DNA from 2 places in the Streptomyces sp. NBC_00224 genome. Region 2 is predicted to be linked to the other one. Evidence: riboswitches for the same ligand, from Rfam matches in the RefSeq annotation. Region 2 holds a riboswitch; the other holds the start of a gene.

Region 1 (4,120 bases), 2.7 Mb from region 2:
CCGGCGGCGGTGTACGCGGCGGGCGCGGCCGGGTTCTTCGCGGTGCCGTACACGATCCTCGTCTATCCGCTGATCTTCACGTTCCTGCCCCGGCTCTGGTCGGTCTCGCACAAGCACGGCTACGTGACCACATCGGACTTCGTACGCGGCCGGTTCGGCTCCAAGGGCCTCTCGCTGGCGGTCGCGGTCACCGGCATCCTCGCCACGATGCCGTACATCGCGCTCCAGCTGGTCGGCATCCAGGCGGTGCTCGACGTGATGGGCATCGGCGGGTCCGGCAACTGGTTCCTCAAGGACCTGCCGCTGCTGATCGCGTTCGCGGTGCTCGCCGCGTACACCTACTCCTCGGGCCTGCGCGCGCCCGCGCTGATCGCGTTCGTGAAGGACGGCCTGATCTACCTCGTCATCCTGGTGGCGATCATCTACATCCCGATCAAGCTCGGCGGCTTCGACGACATCTTCGCGGCGGCCCGGCACAAGTTCGAGACGCCCAACGCGGCCGGGAAGCCCACGGGCGCCCTGGTGCCCCCCGAGGCCGGGCAGTGGACCTACGCCACACTCGCCCTCGGCTCGGCGCTGGCGCTCTTCATGTACCCGCACTCGATCACGGCGACCCTCTCCTCCCGCAGCCGCAACGTCATCCGCCGCAACACCACGATCCTGCCCCTGTACTCGCTGATGCTGGGCCTGCTCGCGCTGCTCGGCTTCATGGCGATCGCGGCCGGGGTCAAGGTCAAGAACGGCCAGCTGGCGATCCCGCAGCTCTTCGAGGACATGTTCCCCGACTGGTTCGCGGGCGTGGCCTTCGCGGCCATCGGCATCGGCGCGCTCGTCCCGGCGGCGATCATGTCGATCGCGGCCGCGAACCTCTTCACCCGCAACATCTACAAGGACTTCCTCAAGCCGGACGCCACGCCGGCGCAGGAGACCAAGGTCTCCAAGCTGGTCTCGCTCCTGGTGAAGGTCGGCGCGCTGGTCTTCGTCCTCACCATGGACAAGACGGTCGCGATCAACTTCCAGCTGCTCGGCGGCATCTGGATCCTGCAGACCTTCCCGGCCCTGGTGGGCGGTCTGTTCACCCGCTGGTTCCACCGCTGGGCGCTGCTGGCGGGCTGGGCGGTGGGCATGGCGTACGGCACGCTCGCCGCGTACGGGGTCGCCTCGCCCACCCAGAAGCACTTCGGCGGCAGCTCCAAGAACATCCCCGGCATCGGTGAGATCGGCTACATCGGCCTCACCGCGTTCCTCCTGAACGTCGCCGTCACCGTCGTCCTCACGGTGGTCCTGCGAGCCCTGAAGGCCCCCGACGGCGTCGACGAGACGTCCCCGGAGGACTACACGGCGGACGCGGGCGACCCGGGCGTCAAGACGGAACTCCCGGCCGCGACGCACTGACACGAGCAACAGGAAATCGGGCCGCCGGGAAACCCCGGCGGCCCGTTTTCGTGCCCGGGGAATGCCCCGTACCGCCCGCAGGTTGCGGCGTACGGCAAGCGTCTAGGGGCGCGGGGAACTGCGCGACCAGCCCAAGACGGCCCGCAGTCGAGCAACTACCCAACAAACACGCTCCGGTACGGATGCGACACAACATGTGGGGGTGCCAACACAGCGCGGCACAAGATGTATGCTCGTGCTCGCTGTCGCCGCAGGGGAATCCGGTGCAAATCCGGAACTGTCCCGCAACGGTGTACTCGTATGCATTTGCGTACCTGTTCAGTCCGAGGACCTGCCGACAGCGCGCCCTGGCCGTCCGGTCCGGGTGCCAGACGTCCGGGCCTCGCGGAATGGGCATGTGGACGCGGCGTACCCCCGAGGGGGTGTGTCCGTGTGCCCGCGCACTTCCCCAAGGCCCCGTGCCGAGCGAGGAGTGCCCCCACGTGACCATCGCCCCTGCGGATCCCGCCTCAGCGATCGCCGAAGAGCCGGCCGATGCCCCCGGGACCGCCCTGCTGCGGACCCTGACCGACCTCACCGCCGATCTGCCGGACACCGACCCCGGCCGTGTCGCCGCCGCCGCGCTGCGCGGCCGCAACGCGCGCTCGGACGAGGCGGAGCTGCGTGGGCTCGCCACCGAGGCCGCCGCCGGTCTGATCTCCGAGGACCCGGCGTACTCCCGCCTCGCCGCCCGGCTGCTGACGCTCACGATCGCCGACGAGGCCGCGACCCAGGGCTCGGTCTCGTTCTCCGACTCGGTCGAGGTCGGCCACCGCGAGGGCCTGATCGCGGACCGCACCGCCGACTTCGTACGGCTGCACGCGGACCGTCTGGACGCGCTGGTCACCGCCTCCCTCGCGGACGGCGCCGACGACCGCTTCGGCTACTTCGGCCTGCGCACGCTCTACTCCCGCTACCTGCTGCGGCACCCGATCACCCGCCAGGTCATCGAGACCCCGCAGCACTTCATGCTCCGGGTCGCGGCGGGCCTGGCCGAGGACGACTCGGTGCGCGCGCTCGACGAGGTCGCCTCGCTGTACGGCCTCATGAGCCGGCTCGACTACCTGCCGTCCTCGCCGACGCTCTTCAACTCCGGCACCCGCCACCCCCAGATGTCCAGCTGCTACCTGCTGGACTCCCCGCAGGACGAGTTGGACTCGATCTACGACCGCTACCACCAGGTGGCACGCCTGTCGAAGCACGCGGGCGGCATCGGCCTCTCGTACTCCCGCATCCGCTCGCGCGGCTCGCTCATCCGGGGCACCAACGGCCACTCCAACGGCATCGTCCCGTTCCTGAAGACGCTGGACGCCTCGGTCGCGGCCGTCAACCAGGGCGGGCGGCGCAAGGGCGCGGCCGCGGTCTACCTGGAGACCTGGCACTCCGACATCGAGGAGTTCCTGGAGCTGCGCGACAACACGGGTGAGGACGCCCGGCGCACGCACAACCTGAACCTGGCGCACTGGATCCCGGACGAGTTCATGCGCCGGGTGGACGCGGACGGCACCTGGTCGCTGTTCTCCCCCGCCGACGTGCCGGAGCTGGTCGACCTGTGGGGCGACGAGTTCGACGCCGCCTACCGCAAGGCCGAGGCGGCCGGTCTCGCCCAGAAGACGATGCCGGCCCGGGACCTGTACGGCCGGATGATGCGCACCCTGGCGCAGACCGGCAACGGCTGGATGACCTTCAAGGACGCCTCCAACCGCACCGCCAACCAGACGGCGGAGCCCGGCCACACGGTCCACTCCTCCAACCTCTGCACCGAGATCCTGGAGGTCACGGACGACGGCGAGACGGCCGTCTGCAACCTCGGCTCGGTCAACCTCGGCTCCTTCGTGCTCGCTTCCGGCGAGATCGACTGGAAGCGCCTGGACGAGACCGTCCGTACGGCCGTGACCTTCCTGGACCGGGTCGTCGACATCAACTTCTACCCGACCGAGCAGGCCGGCCGCTCCAACGCCAAGTGGCGTCCGGTGGGCCTGGGCGCGATGGGCCTCCAGGACGTCTTCTTCAAGCTGCGCCTGCCGTTCGACTCCCCCGAGGCGAAGGCGCTCTCCACCAAGCTGGCCGAGCGCATCATGCTCACGGCGTACGAGGCGTCCTGCGACCTCGCCGAGCGCTCGGGCCCGCTGCCCGCGTGGGACAAGACCCGTACGGCGCGCGGCGTGCTGCACCCCGACCACTACGACGTCGAGCTGAATTGGCCGGAGCGCTGGACGGCGCTGCGCGAGCGGATCGCCTCGGTCGGCATGCGCAACTCGCTGCTGCTCGCGATCGCCCCGACCGCGACCATCGCGTCCATCGCCGGTGTCTACGAGTGCATCGAGCCGCAGGTCTCCAACCTGTTCAAGCGCGAGACGCTCTCGGGTGAGTTCCTCCAGGTCAACGGCTACCTGGTGGAGGACCTGAAGAAGCTCGGTGTGTGGGACGCGCAGTCCCGCGAGGCGCTGCGCGACGCCAGCGGCTCGGTCCAGGACTTCAGCTGGATCCCCGCCGATGTGCGCGCGCTCTACCGCACGGCGTGGGAGCTCCCGCAGCGCGGCCTGATCGACATGGCGGCGGCCCGCACCCCGTTCCTGGACCAGTCGCAGTCGCTGAACCTGTTCCTGGAGACGCCCACCATCGGCAAGCTGTCGTCGATGTACGCGTACGCCTGGAAGCAGGGTCTGAAGACCACGTACTACCT
Region 2 (4,120 bases):
CCGCCGCGCGGATCTCCTCGTCGGTGGCCTCCTCGGGGAGGACCGGCGGCCTGAGCGTCTTGATGCTTCTGCACATGCCTCAAGTGTGACGGGTACCACTGACAACGGCCTCGGTAGAGTCGGAGGCATGGCGGCAGCAGACGAGGCGAAGACACAGGAGCCCAAGGGGCCGACGGCACCGGCGGCACCGGCGGGGCCCTCGGAGCCCGTACGGATCGACAGCTGGATCTGGTCCGTCCGGCTCACCAAGACGCGTTCCATGGCGGCGACGGCGTGCCGGGCCGGCCATGTCCAGCTCAACGGCGAGCGCGTCAAGCCCGCGCACACCGTGAAGGTGGGTGACGAGGTGCGGGTGCGCCTGGAGGGGCGGGAGCGGATCGTCATCGTCGCGAAGGTCATCCGCAAGCGGGTGGGCGCGGCGGTCGCGGCCGAGACCTACGTCGACAAGAGCCCGCCGCCGCCCGCCCGTTCGGACGTGCTGGCCGCCGGTGTGCGCGACCGAGGCATGGGCCGGCCGACCAAGCGGGACCGCCGGGAGATGGAGCGGCTGCGCGGACAGTAGGGGCCCGCGAGTCGTTGGCCGGTACGTAACTCGGAGGCCAACTCCCGCTGTACCGGAGTAACTTGGAGGGCCGGGGGCCAGGGGAGCCCCCGAACCGTCCCTAGAGGAACACGCCATGATCCTGTTACTGCTCGTCCTGGCGCTGGTCCTGTACGGCTTCGGCTTCAGCCTCGGCGGCATAGTGTTCTGCGTCGCCGTGGTGGCCGTACTCTTCAGCGTCCCGCGCCGTGGCCGCTCCACGGCACCGTCCGGGGGTTCGTCCGGCAGCTCGTCCGGAGGCGGCGGATCCAGCCGTGGCACGGACACCGACTACCGGGCCTACCGCGCCCGCCGGGAACGTATGGACCGGTGGGAGCGGCGCTACCGCAGGGAGCGGAACAGCCGTCTGTTCTCCCTGCGTCGCCCTTGACCGATCGAGCGCCACCGAACAGCGCACCGAGCACGACCTACGCGCGCGAGGGCCCCGACCGACATCGTCACCGACGTCGGTCCGGGGCCCTCGTGCGTGCGGCGCGCCCGGTCAGTGGGCGGCCGCAGTCGTGCTGTCGACGGCCGTGCCCGTGCCGCGGGGCTCGGCCGTGGCGGCCTTGGGCGCCAGGAGCCGTTCGGCGAGGTGGCCGAAGACCAGCCCGAAACCGGCCCACAGGGTGAGCTGGATGGCGAGGGCCGCGAGCCGGAACTTCCAGAGCAGCATCGCCGGGAAGTCCTTCGGGACCTCGTTGACGGCGGGCAGGAACGCGTACGCGAGCCCGATGGCGACCAGGAAGGCGGCCGAGGCGGCGACGGTCGCGTTCCAGTTGCCGAGGCGGGGCGCGAGCCGCTTGCCGAGGATCACGGCGGAGACGGCGAGCAGCACGCTCAGCGCGATCATCAGGAAGTACAGGGCGGTGCGTTTGCCGATCGTGTCGGGGTCACCGATGGACGGCGGGTTCGCCGGGTACTTCAGGAACGGGACGACATAGACGGTCGCAAGCGCGCCGAGCGAGACGAACGCCGCCGTGGCGCGCGGCCCGAACCGGCCGATCCGGCCGAGCGCGACACAGAACGCGAGCGCGGCGATACCGCCGAGGGCCACTCCGAACACGAGCACACCGGTGGCGAGGCCGCCGGTGGACTGCAGGGTGCGGCTGAACACCTCTTCGCCGTGCTCGTGCGCGTGCGCGTCCTCGAAGTCGATGGCCGCGTCCACCCGGGGCTCGCCCAGGACGTACGCCACGATGAGCGCCAGCAGGCCCGCTGCGAGACCGGCGAGCATGCCGCGCACCAGCAGGGCCCTGACGTGCAGGGAGTTCACGAGTTGGTTCCCCTGGTCTCAGTGGCAGGGGAAGCCGAGCAGGTGGCGTCCGTCGTGGACCCACTCGTGGACGTTCTCACCGGAGAGGAGGCTCGTGGCGCCCTGCTCGGCGCCGACGAAGTACAGGAGGACGAGCATGAGGATGCCGAAGAAGAGCGCCCAGGGGGCGATCGCCTTGAGCGATATGGGGGTGATGGCCGGCGTTGCTGCTGCGCTGGGCGCAGGGGCGGCGGAGAGTGCCACGGCAGAACCTCCTGGGGAACACGCGTCCCGGTCATTGGTGCCTTTGTCGACGGTGGTGGGTCTGACTTCCCCGTCTTCGCTCCCTGTTGAGGGCGCTCGCCGGGTTCACAGTGGCGCGACCGTGCCGGATTCTCACCGGGCTTCCTTCACACCGTCTTTATGTCGACGAGACCGTACCGCGTGAGGGACCGCGCCGCTACGGCGCGCGGGGGCACAGCCCCCGCGCGAAGTGCGCGAACGGCCGTGCTCTGCTTGACCCATGACCGTACGCGTGATGTTGATCTCACCCCCGGCCGACCGCTACGCGCGCGAGGCGAGAGTCGGCGACGACGCGGCCGCCCCGGACGAGGGCGCGGTCCGCAGGGTCAAGGACGCGGCGGCGGCGCTTCCGGTGCCGGCCCGTCGGCTGAAACCGCCCGCCTCCCGCTACGAGTTGGCGGACGGCCTGCCCACGGGCGACGAACCGGCCCTGGCCGACTGGGATCTGGGCCGCTGGCGGGGGCGGCGCCTCGACGAGCTGAGCGCCACGGATCCCACGGGGGTACGGGCCTGGCTCACCGATCCCGGGGCGGCGCCGCACGGCGGGGAGAGCCTGCTCGCGCTCGTCGCGCGCGTGGGCGCGTGGCTGGACACGCTGCCCGCGGCGGGCGGCCGGATCCTCGCGGTCGCCTCCCCGGCGGTGGTCCGCGCGTCCGTGACCCACGCCCTGGCCCTGCCGCCCGCCTCCTTCTGGCGCCTGGACGTGGCCCCCCTGTCCCTGACCGAACTCTCGGGCCGCGCGGGCCGCTGGAACCTGCGGTGCGGGCGGCCGGCGGAGGGGGTGCAGTAACGACGAAGGTCCCCCGCCGTCGGATCCGGATGCGCTGGTGTGCCGCAGGGACGCGGCCTCGCCATCGACTCCGCCACCGGCTCGGAGGGGTCTGCCGTCGCTGGCCCTGGACCCGTACCGCAGGCAGTACGTATGAAGACGCCCCCCGTCTGGCCTTCGGGCCGGGCAGGGGGTCTTTCGTCCTGCCAGTGTTGACGGGCAGGATCAAGAACATGCGACGCACTCTCCTGCTCGGCGGCACCTGGTTCCTGGGACGCGCAATTGTCGAGGCTGCGCTGCTTCGCGGTCGGGAGATCACCATCTTCAACCGCGGGCGCTCAGGCCCCGACCTTCCGAACGTCGAATCGGTCCATGGCGACCGCACCAACACCGACGATCTCCAACGCCTCGCAAGACTCGGCCCGTGGGATGTGGTGATCGACACATCAGCGTCCGAGATGGCGCCCCGGCAGGTCCTCGACAGCAGCAAGGCTCTCGCGTCGGTCGTCGACCGGTACGTATACGTATCCACGGTCAACGCCTACAAGGGATGGCCCAACGAGCCACTGTCCGAGGCCAGCCCCCTCTATCCAGCACTCCCGAACGCCGACCGCGATTTCGGGGTGGCCGAGGGCGTCACTCTGCATTACGGGAAGCAGAAGGCCGGAGCCGAGGCAGCCGTGTCCAGCGTCTTCGGCAGCCGCGCCACGATCCTCCGGCCGAGCGTCATCCTTGGACCTGGCGAGTACGTCGGTCGTCTGCCCTGGTGGTTGCGCCGGGCGGAGCGTGGCGAGAGCATCCTCGCCCCCGGGCGGCCGGACAAGACGATCCAGCCGATCGACGTACGCGACGTCGCGGACTTCGCTCTCATGGACACGATCAGCGGCGCGTACAACTTGGCCGCGCCGCAAGGTCGAGCCACCATGAACGATCTCCTGACTACATGCGTGACGGTGACCGGCAGGCGTGGACACCTCGTATGGGCGGCCGATGAAGTGCTCACGTCCCACGGCGTCCGCGAATGGACTGAGCTCCCCTTGTGGCGCACCGCCGCCGGCACATGGGCTGTCGACACGACCCGGGCACAGGCAGCAGGACTGGTGTGCCGTCCGCTCACCGACACCGTGGCCGACACCTGGGCATGGCTGTGTGACGGAGACGGTCCGGTGGCTCATCCGCGTTGGGCCGACCACGGGATCGACCCTGTGAAGGA

What was found. Region 2 has a riboswitch for cobalamin ahead of OG965_RS14775 (CbtB domain-containing protein). Riboswitches for the same ligand answer to the same signal wherever they lie in the genome.
Region 1: linked by a shared signal. The riboswitch ahead of OG965_RS26860 (ribonucleoside-diphosphate reductase subunit alpha) and the one ahead of OG965_RS14775 (CbtB domain-containing protein) in region 2 are both predicted to bind cobalamin.

Annotation. Positions count from the first base shown of each region.
Region 1 is NZ_CP108106.1:5,993,276-5,997,395, reverse strand. It holds gene mctP (monocarboxylate uptake permease MctP) at 1-1,395, shown strand, start outside; cobalamin riboswitch at 1,608-1,749, shown strand; gene OG965_RS26860 (ribonucleoside-diphosphate reductase subunit alpha) at 1,878-4,120, shown strand, end outside.
Region 2 is NZ_CP108106.1:3,291,445-3,295,564, forward strand. It holds gene OG965_RS14755 (DUF2277 domain-containing protein) at 1-76, opposite strand, end outside; gene OG965_RS14760 (RNA-binding S4 domain-containing protein) at 128-562, shown strand; gene OG965_RS14765 (hypothetical protein) at 678-971, shown strand; gene OG965_RS14770 (CbtA family protein) at 1,083-1,856, opposite strand; gene OG965_RS14775 (CbtB domain-containing protein) at 1,875-2,099, opposite strand; cobalamin riboswitch at 2,133-2,290, opposite strand; gene OG965_RS14780 (histidine phosphatase family protein) at 2,359-2,928, shown strand; gene OG965_RS14785 (NAD-dependent epimerase/dehydratase family protein) at 3,141-4,120, shown strand, end outside.